One region of the Neptunomonas sp. CHC150 genome, then DNA from elsewhere that is predicted to be linked to it. Evidence: predicted binding sites of a transcription regulator. Region 1 holds the regulator's gene; each other region holds the start of a gene.
What was found. The regulator sigma-54, encoded in region 1, starts transcription at its own class of promoters, with help from an activator protein. The targets are predictions, from matches to a motif close to TGGCACNNNNNTTGCTNT.
Positions count from the first base shown of each region.

Region 1 (3,557 bases):
ACATACGAAATAGTCTAGGCATGAGCTTGTCTGGTGGAGAACGACGCCGAGTCGAAATAGCGCGTGCCCTAGCCTCCGAGCCCGCTTTTATTTTGTTAGACGAACCCTTTGCAGGGGTTGACCCAATCTCTGTAAATGATATTAAAAAGACGATAAAACACCTACAATCAAAAGGTATTGGAGTCTTAATAACGGACCACAATGTCAGAGAAACACTCGACATTTGTGAGAAAGCCTACATAGTCAGTGAAGGTGTTATCCTAGCTGAAGGCGAGCCAAGCGATATACTGGCAAATGAAAAAGTTCGTGCTGCTTACCTCGGCGAATCGTTTCGACTATAAGCAACACCTCGTGTTTTCTGGAGTCTACTTGTAATTTATGAAGCAGTCATTACAGTTAAAAATGGGGCAACATCTCACGATGACCCCACAATTACAGCAAGCAATTCGCTTACTGCAATTATCGACACTTGATCTACAGCAGGAGATTCAATCTGCATTAGACAGCAATCCCATGCTGGAAACTAATGAAGACAGTGAAGACAATGCGGCTCCGCAGGACAACTCTACACAGAGCGAGCAGCCTAGCAATTCAGATCAAACCCCATCGGAATACACGGCGCAAACAACACAAGAATCGACACAATCTGACGACCAAGAACCCGACTCTTTTGACGACAAGTGGAACGATGACATCCCCAGTGAGTTATCAACCGATTCATCTTGGGACGACACTTACCAAACTAGCAGCAACACATCGAGCACAAGTAATCGTGACGATGACAGCTTTTTTGAATCGAATGATAGTGCCGAGGAGAGTCTCCAAGACCATTTGCTATGGCAACTTAACCTAACAAGGATGTCCGCAGACGACCGTTTAGTTGCTGAAGCCATTATCGATGCGATCGACAACGAAGGCTATTTACGCCTTAACATTGAAGAGCTGCTTGAAGACTTTAAACGCCAAGAACCAGAACGCTTCCAAGAAGCAGAACTGGAAGAGTTCGAAGCCGTATTGCATCGCGTACAGCAGTTTGATCCGCCCGGTGTAGCGGCCCGCGACTTAGGTGAATGCCTGTGCATACAATTAAAACAATTACCTGAGCCGCCTCCTTTGTTAGCGCAAACGTTGAACTTGTGCCAACATTATATCCACTTACTGGGTAACCATGATTACAAACAATTGATGCGCAAGCTACGCATCAAAGAACCACAATTACAGGCTATTATTGAACTCATTCAAACGCTAAACCCGCAGCCGGGAGCAATGATTTCACCTTCAAAAGCTGAATATGTGATTCCAGATGTTTTTGTGGAAAAGCTCAAAGGTGTTTGGACCGTGCGCTTGAATTCTGAAGCTTCACCTAATTTACGGATCAACACTCAGTATGCTGATTTGATTCGCCGAGCGGACTCCAGCGCGGATAACACCTATTTAAAAAACCATTTACAGGAAGCACGCTGGTTTATTAAGAGTCTACTCAGCCGAAATGAAACTCTGCTAAAAGTTTCAAGTCAAATTATCGAAAGGCAAGTAGATTTTCTTGAGCATGGTGAAGAAGCTATGAAGCCCATGGTGTTACATGACATTGCCGAAGCAGTTGAGATGCACGAATCCACTATCTCACGTGTGACGACACAAAAATTCATGCACACACCTCGCGGAATATTTGAGCTAAAGTACTTCTTTTCAAGCCATGTCAACACCAGCGATGGTGGCGCAGCCTCATCAACAGCCATACGAGCGGTCATAAAAAAACTGATAGCTGCCGAAAACCCTGCTAAACCTTTAAGTGATAGTAAAATTGCTCAACTTCTCGATGAAGAAGGAATCCAGGTCGCTCGAAGGACGATCGCCAAATATCGCGAAGCGATGGGAATCGCTCCTTCTAATGAACGCAAGCGTCTGGTTTAATAACGATACGCATACGACTGAAGAGTCGTGCTAAGGAGACAATCTATGCAGATCAATATCACAGGTCACCATGTAGAACTGACTGAAGCACTGTCCGAGTATGTACACACTAAGTTTGACAAGCTAGAACGCCATTTCGATAACATCACTAACGTACAAGTGACCTTGAGTGTTGATAAACAGCGGCAAATTGCCGAAGCTGACATGCATATTGCTGGAGGCGAAATATTTGCAACCAGTGAGCAGCCGGATATGTATGCGGCCATTGATGCCCTGACGGATAAGCTAGACCGTCAAATCATCAAACATAAAGAAAAGCTCAAGAGCCATAAATAACCTTCTAATAACTAATTGAAGTCATATGCCCATAATTTCTCTGTTAACACCTAGCCGCACTCTACAAGCAGTAGAGGGCGGCAGCAAAAAGCGCGTGCTAGAAATGGCAAGCAAACTCATTGCTGAATCAGTCGGTGAAGAAGTCACACACGAACTTATCTTCACCGGCCTAATTGGCAGAGAAAGGCTGGGCAGTACCGGCATCGGTGAAGGGGTTGCTATACCCCATTGCCGATTAGCGGGTATCGAAGCACCGATAGGAGCGCTGATTCACTTAGCAGAGCCTATCGATTTTGATGCTATCGACAGCCGTCCTGTAGATTTACTGTTCTTTTTGCTAGTCCCTGAAGCGGCCTGTGATGAGCACCTCGGCACTTTAGCAAAATTAGCAGAAGTCTTTAGCCAAGATGAATGCCGTGTCGCCCTTCGAAAAGCCGACAGCAATGAAAACCTATTGGCTACAGCGATGCGCTTATTCCAATAAAGTGACATCAGCCTAATGCAATAAGAGAGCTCTCATGAAATTGGTAATCATTAGCGGGATGTCCGGCTCAGGAAAAAGCTCAGCCTTGCAGGCATTGGAAGATGTGGGTTTTTATTGCATTGATAACTTACCGGCTATGCTATTGCCGGATTTAATTAAGCATCTAGAAGCCGATGCTCAATTCAAAAAAATAGCCGTTTGTATCGATGCTCGTAACTTATCGAGTAATTTAGAGCGACTCCCCGAGATCTGGCGTGATTTTAACGAACACAGCGACATTAACGCCGAGCTCGTGTTTATTAACGCGTCACTTGAAAGCTTACTCAACCGTTACAGCTCAACTAGACGTCGACATCCGATGTCAGAATTGTTTAGTGGATTAACTGACTCAATTGAGTACGAAAAAAAGCTCCTTGAGCCGATCGCCGAAATTGCCGATATAAGAATCGATACTACGCATATGTCACTATACGACCTCCGTGACACGATTAAATTACGTGTAGCAGAGCGTAAACAGCAAACGTTATCACTCCAATTTGAGTCGTTTGGCTTTAAACATGGCGTTCCAATGGATGTCGATATGGTATTTGATGTCCGTGTACTGCCAAACCCTTATTGGCTTCCTGAATTACGTAAATTTACGGGCAAGGACAAGCCTGTCATCGACTTTTTAAGTAACGAGGCTCTGGTCGATGAAATGTACCAGGATATTCGCGGTTACATTGAAAAGTGGTTGCCTGAGTTTTCCAACAATAACCGCAGTTATGTCACGGTAGGTATTGGCTGCACCGGCGGCCAGCACCGGTCCGTTTTTCTTGCGGAG
Region 1 covers NZ_JAPNXU010000012.1:56,829-60,385, reverse strand. Annotated here, with positions in the region: gene lptB (LPS export ABC transporter ATP-binding protein) at 1-341, shown strand, start outside; gene OW491_RS16110 (RNA polymerase factor sigma-54) at 379-1,914, shown strand; gene hpf (ribosome hibernation promoting factor) at 1,960-2,250, shown strand; gene ptsN (PTS IIA-like nitrogen regulatory protein PtsN) at 2,276-2,734, shown strand; gene rapZ (RNase adapter RapZ) at 2,769-3,557, shown strand, end outside.

Region 2 (3,557 bases), on a different contig from region 1:
GGATGACATGCCCTTTGATGGATGAAGCGTGCTTTAGTGTTAACTCTCGACCTTTATCATGATCATGAAACAGCAGACAAAAGTCTTCACCCCCCTCGGCAGAGTAAAGTGTGATGAGTCTTTGAATATAATCGAGCAGCTGTCCCCTTGGGGGCTGGGTATAAGTAATGGCTCCTGTGGGGCAGGCGCTTGAGCAGCCGCCAGCGCCATGACACAAATGAGGTTCGATTGAGACAATGTTCTGAATTGAGGTGATAGCGTCTGCTGGGCATACGTCTAAACAGCGTGTACAGCCTGTTTGCCCCCGTGCGCTGTGCGCGCACATGTCGTTGTTGATTTGGAAATACTTAGGCTTTTCAAAGTCGCCAATGTATTGAGGGAGTTGTTCGTAGAGAGAGGCTAACGTTGTTGTATCATTTGCGTGAAAATAGCCAGGCGGCAGTAGGTTTGTTGTCAGAATAGGGGATGCATTCAGGTCTAAGATCAGGTCAAAGTGTGGCAGCCCCAATGCTAACTTAGCCAATGGAATGCGGCTAATAGATGTCTCTTCTTGTGCCGTTATGCTGACATCGACGTCAAATTGGCCAAGATAACCTGTGACCGACAGCAGTTTGTTATAGAAGACGGTGTGGTTTTTGGTGCTTGCTATCAGTGATTCTATCGCCTCTGAGTCGTCAGCGATATCGATATCGGTTTGAGCCGCTTCAGTAACCAATAGTGTAGTACTTTGCATAGAAGACAGTTGTAGTGCCGCTGTCCGAATTGCTTTTTCGGATCCCATTATCAACAGGTGGCCTTGCGTGCTGTAAGCAATGGTACTCGCAAGTAGGTTATGAGGCGGCGATAGTCGCGTTATGACCTCCTGTTTTGCTTTTTCATTACTGAGGTTTGGCATGTTTATTATTGTTGTCATAAAGCCCTCGGTGGTCAGGCTAATGGCTTATATCCACGTACCTCAGTGCTCGCTGTAGGCCGTGCGCTTGTCATTGGTGTATATCTGAACCGTTTTTCAATTACTCGATGCAATTGATGAACCACTGATTAGGTCGCTAGGGTCCAATATATGCGGTCATTATCTGTGTGAAATTATGGTTTTTGCGCTGTGTTGTATCATTCTGTCTTGTCTTGGGTGGGTGTATGGGTCACTTGGTCGCCTTCTGTTGATGAAGCATGAGAAGAGTGAATAGGCTCGGCGCTTTCTTCATCATTGCTGTCGTCTTGCAAAGCCGCAGTGAAGTCATCTTTCTGTTGATGAATCCATTGTCTGATTTGTCCAGCGGCAGCTTCAGCTAATGGGGTGATATTGCTAAAGTCCTGATCGTAGTCATTTAGCCCATCTCTCACGTGAAACTCTGGGAGGTTAAATAGCTTCCTTAGTGCTTGTTGTCGTAAAGCTTCGCTGACACCTTCTGAGAAAAACTGTTGGAAGTTTGAATGCTCATCCAGAGAGTCGATGGCTGGCATGTCCTCATCACTTAAACTATCTGCGGATATTTCGGCCGCCTTGTCAGGAAGGGGTGGAGTAACCTCTGAACTATCTTGATTGTCTAATCGTTGTTCAGTCTCGTTTGATTGTTCGTTTTGCTCTCGGCTTGCCTCGGTTTTACGCAGAGACCATCTTTTAAGAAATGAAGTATCAGTTTCCACTGCTGCGTCCTTTTCCTGATTTCTTTTTTTTGCGCCCACTATCAATCAATTCACCTTCACGGCTGAGATAGGCTTCGATCCAGCAACATATAGCTACCGGCATTTCTGCGGATAAAACGTGGTGCTCGCCATCCATGTAGGATGAAGCTTCATCTTGGCTGGCGCTGATGTGGACAGGGATAAGCTGGTTATTAACGTCTGATTCATGGCATAAAACGAATAGGCAGGGGGCTTGTGAGTTGAGGTTGAATCGATAAGCGGTACGTTGATCAAGGTGAAGTTCAATGGTCAGGATATGATAATCGTCAGCGGTTAAGGGGCGAGGGCGCAAGTCGGCAATGCTCCAACGTACTGTGTCCCAGCGGCCTGATTGAACATTCTCTTTGTTGAGTCGAATGGATACAGGCCAGCTCGTCCCTGATTTTGTTGTGGGGTGCTGTTGGTCTTTATCATCAGCGCTCGGAGCAGTCGTAGTAGATGAAGTCACATAGGTTCTCCTTCGGGTTGTTGCGTAATCGTTGCGTAATCGCTTGGATCGATAAGCACAGGTATTGGAGATCATTGCAAAGCGTAGGCCACATAATGACGGTGTTCTTAGGGGTAAAAGGGAGGCTGGTTGGTGTAAAAAGACACGGTTGAGGATAAAGATGGGACATTTTGTCTATTAATAGGGTGTCACGGTGATGCGCTGCTAATTGTGATCAACAGTAGACGGTAGGGTATATAAACACCGGAATGAAACTTGCTCTGATCAAACCAATTAATTGAGAAGGTAGGTGACATGGAGCAACCGTTTGAATCAGTCATACGCAGTTACGCGCAGGCGCCGTTAACAGAACAGGCTACTGTCATCGACGAGTTAGGCGGTGAAAGGACGATTCAAATCGCCTGTGAACGACCTTTAACCATTTATTTAAATAAACGTGAAATAGTTACGTTGATGACGTTGGGGGCTGACCCTGAAGCGTTAGTGGTGGGCTATTTAAAAAACCAAGGATTTATTGAGCGGGCTGAGGATTTAACCGCTGTACAAGTGGATTGGGATGTCGAGTCTGCGGCGGTAGTCACTCGTAAAGAGCCTGCTCATTTGGCATCTATGCTGGAAAAACGGACCGTTACTAGTGGCTGTGGCCAAGGGACTATGTTTGGAGACTTAATGGAGAAAATCGCCAATGTAGAACTACCTGTAACGCCAGTAAAGCAGAGCATGATTTATAGTTTGCTTCGTGCATTAAGTCAGCACAACGAAACATACAAAAACGCCGGCGCTGTTCATGCCTGTGCTGTGAGCGATGGCGACTATATTGTGTCCTTTGTTGAGGATGTGGGTCGACATAATGCGGTGGATACGTTGGCGGGTCGGCTGTGGTTGCAAGGAATTAGCCCCAACGGAAAAATCTTTTATACCACAGGCCGGTTGACGTCAGAAATGGTGATCAAAGTGGCACAAATGGGAATATCGGTTTTATTGTCACGCTCGGGGGTGACTCAAATGGGACTGGCGTTGGCAAGGGAAATGGGAATCACTTTATTGGCTCGCGCGAAAGGCCGTCACTTTCTGATCTTTCATGGCCGGGACATGGTCGATCTTGATTGCCTGCAAGAGGGCAAGGGGGTTCAGGGTGAATGAGCACGCCCATCCGTTTATGAACGTACGCCAGCTTTCGGAATACTTAGACGTTAATGAGAAAAAAGTGTATTCCATGGCCGCCGAGGGAAAGATTCCCGCAACGAAAGTGACCGGTAAATGGCTGTTTCCACGTGCCTTGATTGATCGCTGGTTATTGGATAATGCGCACAGAGGCTTGATGGCCGATCGATTGTTACTATCAGGAAGTGATGACCCTTTACTGCAAGCCACGGCTAACCGCTTAACGCAACAATTAAAGACGCAGGCGATGATTGGCTAT
Region 2 covers NZ_JAPNXU010000007.1:6,325-9,881, forward strand. Annotated here, with positions in the region: gene OW491_RS08985 (4Fe-4S binding protein) at 1-913, opposite strand, end outside; gene OW491_RS08990 (DUF3306 domain-containing protein) at 1,111-1,647, opposite strand; gene OW491_RS08995 (DUF3305 domain-containing protein) at 1,637-2,134, opposite strand; gene OW491_RS09000 (formate dehydrogenase accessory sulfurtransferase FdhD) at 2,429-3,277, shown strand; gene OW491_RS09005 (helix-turn-helix transcriptional regulator) at 3,270-3,557, shown strand, end outside.
Region 2: a site for sigma-54 is predicted at 2,208-2,225, ahead of OW491_RS08995 (DUF3305 domain-containing protein). Genes of this name have one in related genera too.

Region 3 (3,557 bases), on a different contig from region 1:
AAGTTACGTCTCGAACCAGCATGGGGTTAACACTGTAATCGACCGTAATTTCATTGCCATTCATGGCAATTAACTTGGCCTCTCGGCGTGTATAAGCGTGGCCAGAAGTAACGGTGGACTTTAATACATTAATTTCGTCCGGATCTTGCGTCAGCCACTCTTCTACATTGCATGTGCTCAAACGCTTAGCCGTTGCCTCTAGCAACATCTCGGCGGCAGGGTTCATGTACTCTATTTGCAGACTCTCATCCAACAGAATGACACTGGTCGATAAGTTCTCCAAAATTTGCTTATGGGTTTGCTTCCTGAACATCCTCGTAACCGCCTAAATTTTTTAATTTAAAATGCAAGAAGAAAGCCAATTCATAAATTTCGCACTGAATTACCTGAACAGCCCGCCGACTGTGACTTATCTACCCATTAACAGACTAGCATGCACCGCAACCTTGCGCCATTTTGGTGCAGCCACCAATTCTGCAACTACGTAAACTAAATCACTGATTAGCGGACAAAAAAAAGCCCCCAATAAGGAGGCTTTTCTATCTAGCGCACTGTTTTATACAGAGTAGTACAAGTCGTACTCAACTGGGTGAGTTACTGTGCTTACTTTTAGTGCTTCTTCTGTTTTCAGTTCGATATAAGCATCGATCATGTCATCAGTGAATACACCGCCTTTAGTCAAGAACTCGCGGTCTGCATCCAATGCAGCCAACGCTTCTTCTAAAGAACTACAAACCTGAGGGATCTTAGCCGCTTCTTCAGCTGGTAGATCATACAAGTCTTTATCAGCAGCATCGCCAGGGTGGATTTTGTTCTGAATACCGTCAAGACCCGCCATCATCAAGGCAGCGAAGCACAGGTATGGGTTAGCAATTGGGTCAGGGAAACGCGTTTCGATACGACGAGCTTTATCGCTAGTAACGTAAGGAATACGGATAGAAGCAGAACGGTTACGAGCAGAATAAGCCAACATAACAGGTGCTTCAAAACCTGGAACCAAACGCTTATAAGAGTTTGTACCTGGGTTAGTGATCGCATTCAGTGCTTTAGCGTGCTTGATGATACCACCAATGTAGAACAACGCTGTTTCACTCATACCTGCATACACATCACCAGCAAAGATGTTTTTGCCATCTTTAGTCAATGACTGGTGAACGTGCATACCAGAACCGTTATCACCTACGATAGGCTTAGGCATGAACGTCGCTGTTTTGCCGTAAGCGTGAGCAACATTATGTACGCAGTATTTAAGAACCTGAACTTCGTCAGCTTTCTTAACCAATGTGTTTGCACCAGCACCGATCTCACACTGACCAGCTGTTGCAACTTCATGGTGATGAACTTCAACGTCTAAGCCCATTGCTGTCATTGCGTTACACATATTTGCACGCAAGTCATGCAAAGAATCAACAGGTGGTACTGGGAAGTAACCGCCTTTAACACGTGGACGGTGACCCGTGTTACCGCCTTCGAACTTGCTATTAGAAGACCATGCTGCTTCTTCAGAAGACACTTTATAGCCGCAACCGCTCATATCTGAGTGGAAATGCACTTCATCAAAAACGAAGAATTCTGGTTCAGGACCAAAGAAGGCAGTATCCGCGATACCTGTAGACTTTAAGTATTCTTCAGCACGGTTTGCAACAGAGCGAGGGTCACGCTCGTAACCTTGTCCAGTCATTGGCTCAACAATGTTACAACGCACGATAACCGTTGACTCTTCAGCGAAGGGATCAAGTACTGAAGCAGCGTCGTCTGGCTGCAAAATCATGTCAGATTCGTTGATACCTTTCCATCCAGAGATAGAAGAACCATCGAACATTTTACCTTCTTCAAAGAAGTCGTCACCCATCTGCGTAACAGGAATAGTAACGTGCTGTTCTTTACCTTGGGTATCTGTGAATCGCATATCGATCCACTTAACATCATTTTCTTCGATTAACTTCAGAGTCTTCTCTGACATGTGGCTCTCTCCAATTTAGAATTTGCCAGACGCGTTTACGTAAAAACAGGTCCTAAAAATCGGCTTTTTTGCCGGTTGCTTTTAGGCAGCAAACTTCATGCCACACTCAACCCCCTTTAAAACAGGCATTAAGCGCACCCTTTTGACCATCAAACGCACCAAAAATAAACAAAACACATATTAAAGCACCAAAAAGATGCATAATGGCTTTTTAACGCCTTATAAAGGGTCATCAGCATCTTACTCTAACCTAAAAAAAAGTGCTTCCTTAAAAAACCTTTTTAATTGGTCAATTATTCAGCATCCCACTCGCAATTTACGTGTATAATGCGCGCTTTATTTTTAAATATAATCTGGGTACATCCACGTGATTGATAAGCTGAGAAACATCGCCATCATTGCTCACGTTGACCATGGTAAAACGACTTTGGTTGACAAACTTTTGCAGCAATCGGGCACCCTGGGCCGTCGTGATGAAGGCACTGAACGCATCATGGACTCCAATGACCAGGAGAAAGAACGCGGCATTACCATTTTGGCAAAAAACACGGCCATCGAATGGAATGACTATCACATCAATATCGTGGATACTCCAGGGCATGCCGATTTTGGTGGCGAAGTAGAGCGTGTATTGTCGATGGTAGACTGCGTATGTCTATTAGTTGATGCTGTTGACGGCCCTATGCCGCAAACGCGCTTTGTAACGCAAAAAGCATTCGATCAGGGCCTTCGCCCGATCGTTGTTGTTAACAAGGTTGACCGTCCAGGCGCAAACCCTGACCGTGCCGTCGACTTAGTATTCGACCTATTCGACTCATTAGGCGCAACAGATGAGCAGCTCGACTTCCCTATCATTTATGCGTCTGCGTTAAATGGTATTGCAGGTTTAGAGCACGACAACCTTGCTGAAGACATGACTCCTCTGTTTGAAGCTATCGTTGAGCACGTTAACCCCCCAGAAGTAGACGTTGATGGTCCGCTGCAAATGCAAATTTCTGCATTAGACTATAACAGCTACGTAGGTGTTATCGGTGTCGGCCGTATCAAGCGTGGTACTGCTAAAATTAACCAACAAGTTAAAGTAATCAGCGCTGACGGTTCTGTGCGCAGCGGTAAGCTTCAAAAGATCATGGGTTACTTAGGCCTTGATCGCGTTGATGTTACCTCGGCTCAGGCTGGCGATATCGTATGTATTACGGGTATTGACGAGCTCAACATTTCTGACACTATCTGTGACCCAGAAAAAGTAGAAGCTTTACCAGCCCTATCGGTTGACGAGCCAACGGTATCGATGACGTTCCAAGTAAACGATTCTCCGTTTGCTGGCCAAGACGGTAAGTTCGTTACCAGTCGTAACATCAAAGACCGCTTAGACCGCGAATTGATCCACAACGTTGCTTTGCGTGTAGCCGAAGGCGACACACCGGATAAGTTCCGCGTATCAGGCCGTGGTGAGCTACATCTTTCTGTTTTAATCGAAACCATGCGTCGCGAAGGTTTTGAGCTAGGTGTTTCTCGTCCAGAAGTTATTCAACGTGAAGTCGATGGCCAAACACAAGAGCCATACGAGATCGTAATGATCGATGTTGAAGAC
Region 3 covers NZ_JAPNXU010000007.1:23,402-26,958, reverse strand. Annotated here, with positions in the region: gene glnL (nitrogen regulation protein NR(II)) at 1-313, opposite strand, end outside; gene glnA (glutamate--ammonia ligase) at 557-1,963, opposite strand; gene typA (translational GTPase TypA) at 2,331-3,557, shown strand, end outside.
Region 3: a site for sigma-54 is predicted at 2,049-2,066, ahead of glnA (glutamate--ammonia ligase). Genes of this name have one in related genera too.